3 regions of the Ottowia pentelensis genome follow, and region 1 is predicted to be linked to each of the others. Evidence: predicted binding sites of a transcription regulator. Region 1 holds the regulator's gene; each other region holds the start of a gene.
The links. The regulator sigma-54, encoded in region 1, starts transcription at its own class of promoters, with help from an activator protein. The targets are predictions, from matches to a motif close to TGGCANGNAANCTGCTTT.
Positions count from the first base shown of each region.

Region 2: the regulator sigma-54 is predicted to act here: its motif matches at 1,984-2,001, upstream of nirB (nitrite reductase large subunit NirB).
Region 3: the regulator sigma-54 is predicted to act here: its motif matches at 1,368-1,385, upstream of ACWHMB_RS08650 (phenol hydroxylase subunit).

Region 1 is NZ_OZ224513.1:3,941,627-3,944,896, forward strand. Features, by position in the region: gene lptA (lipopolysaccharide transport periplasmic protein LptA) at 1-249, shown strand, start outside; gene lptB (LPS export ABC transporter ATP-binding protein) at 294-1,025, shown strand; gene rpoN (RNA polymerase factor sigma-54) at 1,046-2,593, shown strand; gene ACWHMB_RS19220 (acyl-CoA thioesterase) at 2,609-3,061, shown strand; gene ACWHMB_RS19225 (THUMP domain-containing class I SAM-dependent RNA methyltransferase) at 3,058-3,270, shown strand, end outside.
Region 2 is NZ_OZ224513.1:222,422-225,691, forward strand. Features, by position in the region: gene nirB (nitrite reductase large subunit NirB) at 1-1,916, opposite strand, end outside; gene ACWHMB_RS01075 (hypothetical protein) at 2,240-2,392, opposite strand; gene mltA (murein transglycosylase A) at 2,325-3,270, shown strand, end outside.
Region 3 is NZ_OZ224513.1:1,778,404-1,781,673, reverse strand. Features, by position in the region: gene ACWHMB_RS08660 (MmoB/DmpM family protein) at 1-102, opposite strand, end outside; gene ACWHMB_RS08655 (phenol hydroxylase) at 99-1,100, opposite strand; gene ACWHMB_RS08650 (phenol hydroxylase subunit) at 1,097-1,336, opposite strand; gene ACWHMB_RS08645 (sigma 54-interacting transcriptional regulator) at 1,618-3,270, shown strand, end outside.

The sequences.
Region 1 (3,270 bases):
CACGCCGAGATGCGCCGCCTGGTCGGCACCACGCTGCAGGACCAGGTGACGGGCGACGTCATCGTCTACAACAACCGCACCGAGGTCTACACCGTCGAGGGCGCGCCCCACCAGGCCGGCACGCCCGCCGCCGGCAGCGGCCGCGTGCGCGCGGTGCTGGCACCGCGCAACGCGGCCAGCCAGCCGGCGCCGGCCGCGCTGCCGCTGCAGCCGGCGCAGGGCCTGCCGCCCACCGGACCCGCGCAGTGAACCTGACCACCCGCAGCGCCCCGGCCGACGGCGCCCGCAGCCGCATGCAGGTGCGCGGGCTGCGCAAGAACTACGGCGCGCGCCGCGTGGTGCACGACGTGTCGCTGGACGTGACCAGCGGCGAGGTGGTGGGCCTGTTGGGCCCCAACGGCGCCGGCAAGACGACCTCCTTCTACATGATCGTTGGCTTGGTGCGCGCCGACGCCGGCAGCATCCGCATCGACGAGCAGGCGGTCGAGCACATGCCGATCCACCGGCGCTCGCGCCTGGGCCTGTCCTACCTGCCGCAGGAAGCCTCGATCTTTCGCAAGCTGACGGTGGCCGAGAACGTGCGCGCCGTGCTGGAGCTGCAGCACGGCGAGGACGGCCACCCGCTGGGCCGCACCGAGATCGAGCGGCGCCTGACCGAGCTGCTGGAGCAGCTGCACGTGCAGGACCTGCGCGACTCGCCCGCGCCCTCGCTGTCGGGCGGCGAGCGCCGGCGCGTCGAAATCGCCCGCGCGCTGGCCACGCAGCCGCGCTTCATCCTGCTGGACGAGCCCTTTGCCGGCATCGACCCGATCGCCGTGATCGAGATCCAGCGCATCATCGCCTTCCTCAAGTCGCGCGGCATCGGCGTGCTGATCACCGACCACAACGTGCGCGAAACGCTGGGCATCTGCGACCACGCGGTCATCATCACCGAGGGGCGCGTGCTGGCCACCGGCACGCCCACCGACATCGTGGCGAACCCGGACGTGCGCCGGGTCTATCTCGGCGAGCATTTCCGGCTCTGAGTCCGGGCGGGCAGTACGCGGTGAAACCCGGGCTTTCCCTTCGCGTTTCGCAGCAACTGGCGCTGACGCCGCAGCTGCAGCAGTCGATCCGCCTGCTGCAGCTGTCCACGCTGGAGCTGGCCAGCGAGGTCGAGCAGATGCTGCTGGACAACCCCTTCCTGGAGCGCGAGGACGAACACGCCGACGCCGAGCCCCCCGAGCCCGCGCGCGAGCCGCGCGAGCGCGAGGCCGCCGACTCCCGCGACGCTATCGATTCGGAAGCTGCTGGCGCTGATTCGACGGGCGCTGAAGCCGAATTCGAGTCCAAACAGGACTGGCCGGACGACTGGGAGGGCGATGGCGCCGACGCGCCCAGCGACCGCGAATGGGGCGACGCCGCCGGCCCCGGCGCGAGCGGCGACGAGCGCGAGCCGGGCGAGCGCGACGCGCCGCACGAGTCGCTGGCCGCCCACCTGCACACCCAGATGCTGGCGCTGCGGCTGGCGCCCGAGGACGCGGCGGTACTGCGCTTTCTGATCGAGTCGCTGAACGAGGACGGCTACCTGGAGGACTCGCTGGCGCAACTGGCCGCCACCCTGGTGGACGACAGCGACGAGCTGGACGCGCTCGACACCCTGGTGCACCGCTTCAGCTTCGCGCTCAAGCTGCTGCAGTCGATGGAGCCGGCCGGCGTGGGTGCGCGCGACTTGCCCGAGTGCCTGGCGCTGCAGCTCAAGGCGCTTGTGGCCGACACCGCGCTGCCGCCCGCCACCCAGGCCAGCGCTCGCGCCGCGCTGGCCCTGCTGGCCCAGCCCCAGGCGCTGGACGCGCTGGCCCGCCGCGACCTGCGCCGCCTGGCGCAGGCCAGCGGCCAGGACGAGGCCGCGGTGCGCGCCGCCATGGCCCTGATCGCCACGCTGGAGCCCAAGCCCGGCCGGCGCTTTGCCGATGTCGAGCACAACGTCATCGTGCCCGACGTCATCGTCTCGGCCAGCGGCGCGAGCCAGCGCCTGCGCGTGCAGCTCAACCCCGAGGTGCTGCCGCGCCTGCGCGTGCACGACCTGTACGCGCGCGCGCTGCGCGGCGGCAAGGAGGGCGGCGGCCATGCGGCGCTGAGCCAGCAGCTGCAGGAGGCGCGCTGGTTCATCCGCAACATCCAGCAGCGCTTCGACACCATCCTGCGCGTGAGCGAGGCCATCGTGCAGCGCCAGCGCAGCTTCTTCACCCACGGCGAGCTGGCCATGCGCCCGCTGGTGCAGCGCGAGCTGGCCGAGGCGCTGGGCGTGCATGAGTCGACCATCTCGCGCGTGACCACCGCCAAGTACATGGCCACGCCGCGCGGCACCTTCGAGCTGAAGTATTTCTTCGGCTCGGCCCTGGGCACCGAGGCCGGCGGCAACGCCAGCAGCACCGCGGTGCGCGCGCTCATCAAGCAGTTCATCGCCGCCGAAGACCCGCGCCGCCCGCTGTCCGACCAGCGGCTGGCCGAGATGCTGAAGGAGCAGGGCATCGACTGCGCGCGCCGCACCGTGGCCAAGTACCGCGAGGCGATGAAGATCGCCCCCACCCCGCTGCGCAAGCAGCTTTAGACCGCTGTTTCCCCCATGGCCCGCATCGTTTTCGACCTCCCGGCGCGCTTCGGCTTTGCCACCGAGCTGCAGGTCTACATCAGCCACGTCAACCAGGGCGGGCACCTGGACAACGCCCAGCTGCTGAGCCTGGTGTCCGAGGCGCGGCTGCGCTTTTTCCAGTCGCTGGGCTACCGCGAGGGCCACGTCGACGGCACCGCCATCGTGGTCGGCGACATGCTGGCGCAGTACAAGTCCGAGGCCTTTCATGGCGAAACCCTGCGCGTGCAGATGCAGCCGGCCGACTTCAACCGCTACGGCTTCGATCTGGTGTTCTGCATGACCGAGACGGCGCAACGCCGCGAGGTGGCGCGCGGCAAGACCGGCATCGTCTTCATCGACCCGGCCACGCGCCGCGTCACCCCGATTCCCATGGCCGCTCTGCACCAGCTGCAGCGCTGCGCCTCAATGGCCGATGCAACCGCATGACCACGCTGACCCTGTTCCTGCCCTGCGCCGGCGGCGTGGAGGACTATCTGGCCGACGAGGTGCACGGCCTCACCGGCCTGGTCGGCGACGAGCTGTTGACGCTGCGCGGCGGCGTGCGCGTGCGCGGCGACTGGGCCTGCGTGCTGCGCCTGAACCTGATGAGCCGCCTGGCGCAACGCGTGCTGGTGGAGCTGGCGCACGCGCCGTAT
Region 2 (3,270 bases), 3.7 Mb from region 1:
TTGGCATAGGCGTGGCCACTGGGCATGCCGATGTCGTTCCAGACGTTCTGCAGGTCTTCCTTCTTCACGCCCAGCAGGTCTATGCGCTGGCCGCCCGTCACCTTCACCGTGGGAATCTGGTACTTGTCCACCACGTCGGCAATGCGGCGCAGCTCATCGGCCGTGGTCTCGCCGCCCCACATGCGCGGGATCACGCTGTAGGTGCCATCCTTCTGGATGTTGGCGTGGCTGCGCTCGTTGATGGCGCGGCTTTGCGGGTCGTCCTGCGCCTCTTTGGGCCAGGTGCTCAGCAGGTAGTAGTTGACGGCCGGGCGGCAGCTGGGGCAGCCGTCGGGCGTCTTCCATTCCATGAAGGCGAACACCGCCTCCTTGGACAGCAGATGGTGCGTGCGGATCGCGTCGCGCAGGGCCTGGTGGCCGTGGTCGGTGCAGGCGCAGACCGGTTTGGTCTTGGGCGTGGCGGCGTAGGCGCCGCCCACCGTGGCCATCAGGATCTGCTCCACCAGGCCGGTGCAGGAGCCGCAGCTGGCGCTGGCCTTGGTGTGCCTGCGCACCTCGTCCAGCGTGAACAGGCCCTTGTCCTTGATGGCCTTGCAGATCGCGCCCTTGCTCACGCCGTTGCAGCCGCAGACCTCGGCCGTGTCGGGCATGGCGGCGGCCTGGCTCTGGCCGGCGTGGCCGCCCTCGCCGATGTTGCTCTCGCCGAACATCAGCGTGGCGCGGATGTCGCTCACCGGCCGCGCATCGCGCAGCAGCTTGAAGTACCAGCTGCCGTCCACGGTGTTGCCGTACAGGCAGGCGCCGACCAGCTTGTCGTCCTTCAGCACCAGCTTCTTGTACTGGCCGCTGGCGGGGTCGCTGAGCAGGATTTCCTCGGTGTCCGGGCCACCCATGAAATCGCCGGCCGAGAACAGGTCTATGCCCGTGACCTTGAGCTTGGTGGAGGTCTGCGAGCCGGGGTAGCGGCCGATGCCGAACTCCGCCAGGTGATTCGCCAATACCTTGCCCTGCTCGAACAGCGGCGCCACCAGGCCGTAGGCGATGCCCCGGTGCGCCGCGCATTCGCCCACGGCGTAGATGCGCGCGTCGGTGGTGGTCTGCAGCGTGTCGCCCACGACGATGCCGCGGTTCACATGCAGGTGCATGGACTCGGCCAGGGCCGTGTTGGGGCGTATGCCCACGGCCATCACCACCAGGTCGGCGGGGACCTCGCTGCCGTCCTTGAAGCGCACGGCCCGCACCCGGTCGGCCTCGTTGCCCAGCAGCTCCTGGGTCTGCGCCTGCATCAAAAACCGCATGCCGCGCTCGCTCAGTGCCTTTTGCAGCATCTGCCCGGCCACGCGGTCGAGCTGGCGCTCCATCAGCCACTCTGCCCCATGCACCACGGTGACCTGCATGCCGCGTTTCATCAGGCCGTTGGCGGCCTCCAGGCCCAGCAGCCCCCCGCCGATGACCACGGCGTGCTGGTACTTCGCCGCCGCATCGATCATGGCCTCGGTGTCGGCGATGTCGCGGTAGGCCAGCACGCCCTGCAGCTCGCTGCCGGCGATCGGCAGCATGAAGGGCTTGGAGCCCGTGGCCAGGATCAGGCGGTCGTAGCCGGCCTCGATGGCCTGGCCGGCGGCCGTCACGCCGCGCACCAGGCGCCGGCGCCGGTCGACCGCGGTCACCGTGCAGCCGGCGTGGAGCTGGATGCCGTGCTCGCGATACCAGCTCCAGTCGTTCAGCACGATCTGCGACAGCTGCTGCTCGCCCGCCAGCACCGGCGACAGCAGGATGCGGTTGTAGTTGGGGTGCGGCTCGGCGCCGAACACCGTGATGTCGTAGCGATCGGGCGCGATCTTCAGCAGCTCTTCCAGCGTGCGCACGCCCGCCATGCCGTTGCCCACCATCACCAGTCTGGATCGAGTCACCATCTTCTCCCCGGGGCCTGTCCCCGAACCGCTTGGAAGCCACGGCGGGTGCCGTGCTTGCAAGCAGAGCTCAGCAACTAGCGTGCCAAGCGCGCCGAAGAGGAAGAATGAATGAAGGTGGAAGCGCCGCAGCGCTTGATGGAAAAGGGCTGGACGCTATGAAAATCGAACTTGGTGCGAAACGCCAGCGACGTGACCACCGATCACCCCGCTGCACCGATGTGGTGCGCGCGCGGGCCTGCACCGCCCCGCGCCGTGCAGGCCGAGCTTGGAACCATAATGGCGCGAGCCAGTCCATCGACTCGGCGCCGCGCGCCCTGAGTCGTTCAGGCTGGCGGACCCTTGGGGCCTTCGTCCCGCTGTTCCGACGATTCACTGGGCGGCAACTCGCCCTTCTTGCGTCCCGAAAACATGGTCCACCAGATCATCAGCAAAAACAGCACCAGCACGCCCAGTGCTTCGAGAATCAGGATCGTCATGTCGCGGGGAGTCCGTGTTTTGGCAATGGCCGCCATTGTAGGAACGCTGGCCAGCTGCGCGCTCAAGCCGCCGGCGCCCAGCGTGCCGGCCGCAGGCGCCGAGTCGCCCCTGCCGCCACTCACCGCCACGCCCGACAGCGTGCCCACCGGGCCGGCGCTGCAGCGCCCGGGCAGCCGCTGGGTGCCGGTGCGCTGGGCCGACCTGCCGGGCTTCGACCAGGACGCCACCTACGAGGCCTGGAACGCCTGGCTGAAAAGCTGCGAGCGCCCGCCGGCCGCCTTCAAGGCCCTGTGCAGCGAGGTGCGGCGCCTGTCGCTGGCCACGCCCGAGGAGCAGCGCCAGTGGATGCGCCAGCGCCTGCAGCCCTACCGCGTCGAGCCGCTGAACGGCAGCGTCACGGATGGCCTGCTGACCAGCTATTTCGAGCCCGTGTACGAGGCCGCGCGCCAGCCCGGCGGCGCCTTCCAGGTGCCCATCTTCGCCCCGCCGCCCGGCCTGAACGCGCGCCAGACCTGGTACACGCGGCGCGACATCGACACCCGCCCCGAGGTGCGCGCCCAGCTGGCCGGCAGCGAGATCGCCTGGCTGGCCGACCCGGTGGACGCCATGATCCTGCAGATCCAGGGTTCGGGCCGGGTGCGCGTGACCGAGCCCGACGGCAGCCAGCGCCTGGTGCGCCTGGCCTTTGCCGGCACCAACAACCAGCCCTATCGCAGCCCCGGCAGCTGGCTGCTGAGTCAGGGCGCCATCCAGGACGCCACCTGGCCCGGCATCAAGGCCTGGCTGGCCGAGCACCCCGAGCGCGTGCAGGACTTTCTGTGGAGCAACCCGCGCGTGGTGTTCTTCCGCGAAGAGCCGCTCACGCCGCTGGACGAGC
Region 3 (3,270 bases), 2.2 Mb from region 1:
GCTGGCGCTGGGGTTGTCGTGCAGGATGGCATCGACCACCGGGCGGGCTTCCTCGTTGTCCTGGAAGGCGATGAAGACGTTGGATACGACCGGGGCGTTCATGCGACGCTCCTGGCAAGGCCGGCCTTGCGGGCACGGGCATCGAGGGTGGCACGCACGTCATCGAGCAAGGCCTCGCCGTCGTTGCCCAGCGCCAGTCTGGCCACGGGCGCCAGCGCGGCCTGCGCCAGGTCGGCGTAGTGCCGGTACCAGCCGCTGATCAGCGCCAGGTTGTCGGCGTTGTCCGCCGCCGCGACCTTGACCACGGCATCGACCCAGCGCGCACCCTCGTCATGCCACTCGGGCATGAAGGCGGTGAGCATGGCCACTGCGGTGCCGCCCTGCAAGGCCAACTGGTCATCGACAAAATGGGTGTAGATCAGCGGGAACAGCAGGCCGTCCAGCGCCAGGTTTTGCGCCATGAACAGCTCGAACGGATCGTTGACGACCAGGGTGTCTTCGACGAAGCGGCGCAGCGCCTGCCAGCGCGGGTCTTGCAGCCAGGCGTTTTTGCCCGCCTCCAGGGCGCCGGGCTCCCCCAGCGCCAGGCCCAGGCGGGTCAGGTACTGGGCCACGCCTAGCTGGTCCATGGCGTGCATCATGGCCGGGGCGGTAAAGGCCGTTCCATAGCCGCGTGCACACACCTGGCAATTGTTCATGTTGGCGCCCCAGGCCACATGGCGCAGCGGCATCAGCACCTCGACCGCCTTGGCGCGCAGGGCATCGCTGGTCTTGGCGATCAGGTTGCGCGACTCGACAATCTGGTAGTTGGACTCCATCGCCTCTTGCTGGCGCGCGCGGGCCATGGTCCAGTTGGCGTAGTAATACTGGCGCGGGTCGCGCAGGGCATCCCAGTCAGCCAGTTTGACGGCCGTGCGGCCAGCATCAAACAGCTCGAATTCGGGCTCCCAGGTGGGGCGGTAGTCGAAGTTGGCCGTGGGCTGGATGCCCAAGGTGGCCTCGTGGTAGCGCGATGCCGGCTTGTCGCCGGTGTACTTGGCCACGCGGGCAAAGGTGTTGCGCTGGGGCTTGATCTCGCGCGCTTGCAGATCGATGTTCATTCGCGGGTCTCCTGAGGGTTTTGATTCGGGGAAGGCGCGTCGAGCTGCTGCACCCGGTTGGCGGCACAGAACTCGGCAAAGGCCGGACGGGGCAACAGCAGTTCCACCGCCAATTCGGGCCAGCCGATCGAGAATTCGAACGCCACCAACCCGTCGGCACGCGGGGCAAGAGGCCTCACGTATCTGCGCGACGGATCGCAGGCGGGCAGTTCCAGGGACAGGTCGATCGGGGTCATGGGTCAGGCTCGGCACAATGCACCGACAATGAATGCATGAGCCATGCCACGACCAGGGGAATCCTCAAAAATATCGATAATTTCAGGGAAAACCCCGAAATAAACCCAGGTCAAAAATAAATAATGCGAGATTTCATATCGGGTTTTCCCTGATTTTCTGGTGATATTGACTCTCGTTTTTTCATCAAATCATGAAATCCAAAAATATCGGCTTGATGAATTGATCAATACTCGATTCGCGCGGCATGGACAGGGTTGAATTCATTATCGATAATCGATTCATGATCGAGGATGCCCTCCCTCCCTTGCCCTCAGACGCGGATCTGCGTCGGTTGGTGCACTTTTCGGCCGGCGACGGGCGCATCTGGCTCGCCGGCCAGCGCATGGTGCTGATCCATGCCGCGGCCCTGGGATCGCTGCGACGCGAGTTGATGCAGACCATCGGCCGCGAGACGACGCGCCGCGTGCTGATGCGTTCCGGCTACGCCGCCGGCGAGCGCGATGCGGCATTGGCGCGCCAGGTGCGCAGCGAGGCGTCCTTGTTCGAAATGTTCGCCGTCGGCCCGCAGCTGCACATGCTCGAGGGCGCCGTGCAGGTCACGGCGGAGCGCTTCGAGGCCGACGTCGACCAGGGCCGCTACCACGGCATCTTCCGCTGGGACCATTCCTGGGAGGTGGAAACCCATGTGCGCGACTTCGGTCCCCAGGCAGAACCGGTGTGCTGGATGCTGCTCGGCTATGCCTCGGGCTACACCAGCGCGTTCTTCGGCCGCCCCGTGCTGTACAAGGAGGTCGCCTGCTGCGCCTGCGGCGATGCGCACTGCCGCATCGAGGGCCGCCCGCTCGCCGACTGGCCCGACGGCGAGGCCATGGCCCGCGACTACGACGCCGACTCGCTGCTGGTGCGCCTGGAGGACCTCCATTCCCAGGTCGAGACGCTGCGCTCCTCGCTCGAACCCGCCGACGATCTGGGCCCGTTGGTGGGCCGCTCCAAGGCGTTCACGGGCGCGGTGGACCTGCTGCGCAAGGCCGCCGTGACCCAGGTGACGGTGCTGCTGACCGGCGAGACCGGCGTCGGCAAGGAGCGCTTCGCGCGCGCACTGCATGCGATGAGCGCGCGCGCGGACAAGCCGTTCGTCGCGGTCAACTGCGCGGCGCTGCCGGGCGAGCTGATCGAAAGCGAACTGTTCGGCGCCGAGAAAGGTGCCTACACCGGTGCCGGTGCTGCGCGACCCGGCCGCTTCGAGCGCGCCAACGGCGGCACGCTGATGCTCGACGAGCTGGGCGAGCTGCCGCTGCCCGCGCAGGCCAAGCTGCTGCGCGTGCTGCAGCATGGCGAAATTGAACGCCTGGGCGCCACGCAGGTGCGCAAGGTGGACGTTCGGGTGATCGCCGCGACCAACGTCGATCTGGAGGCCGCGGTCGCCGCCGGTCGCTTCCGGCGCGATCTCCTGTACCGGCTCGACGTCTATCCGATCCGCATTCCGCCGCTGCGCGAGCGCGCCGACGACATCGAGCCGTTGGCGCTGCACCTGCTGCAACGCTTCTGCGCGCTGCACGACAAGCGCGTCACCGGGTTCACCGACCGCGCGCTCGACGCCATGCGCCACCATCCCTGGCCTGGCAACGTGCGCGAACTGGAAAACCTGATCGAGCGCGGCGTCATCCTCGCCAGTGCCGGCGAGCCGATCGACGTGGACGCACTGTTTGCTGCCGCTCCGACGTCGACGCCGGTCACCGTCAACGCCTCGGGCGAGCTCGAGCGCCGGTCGACCGACGATTCGGGAGCGCTGTATGACGAACTGCAGCGCCGGCAGCTCAGCCTGGAAGCGCTCGAGGACGCGCTGATCAACGACGCGGTCGACCGCGCCGCCGGCAACCTGTCGGCGGCCGCGCGCGCCCTGGGCCTCACCCGGCCGCAACTGAGCTACCGG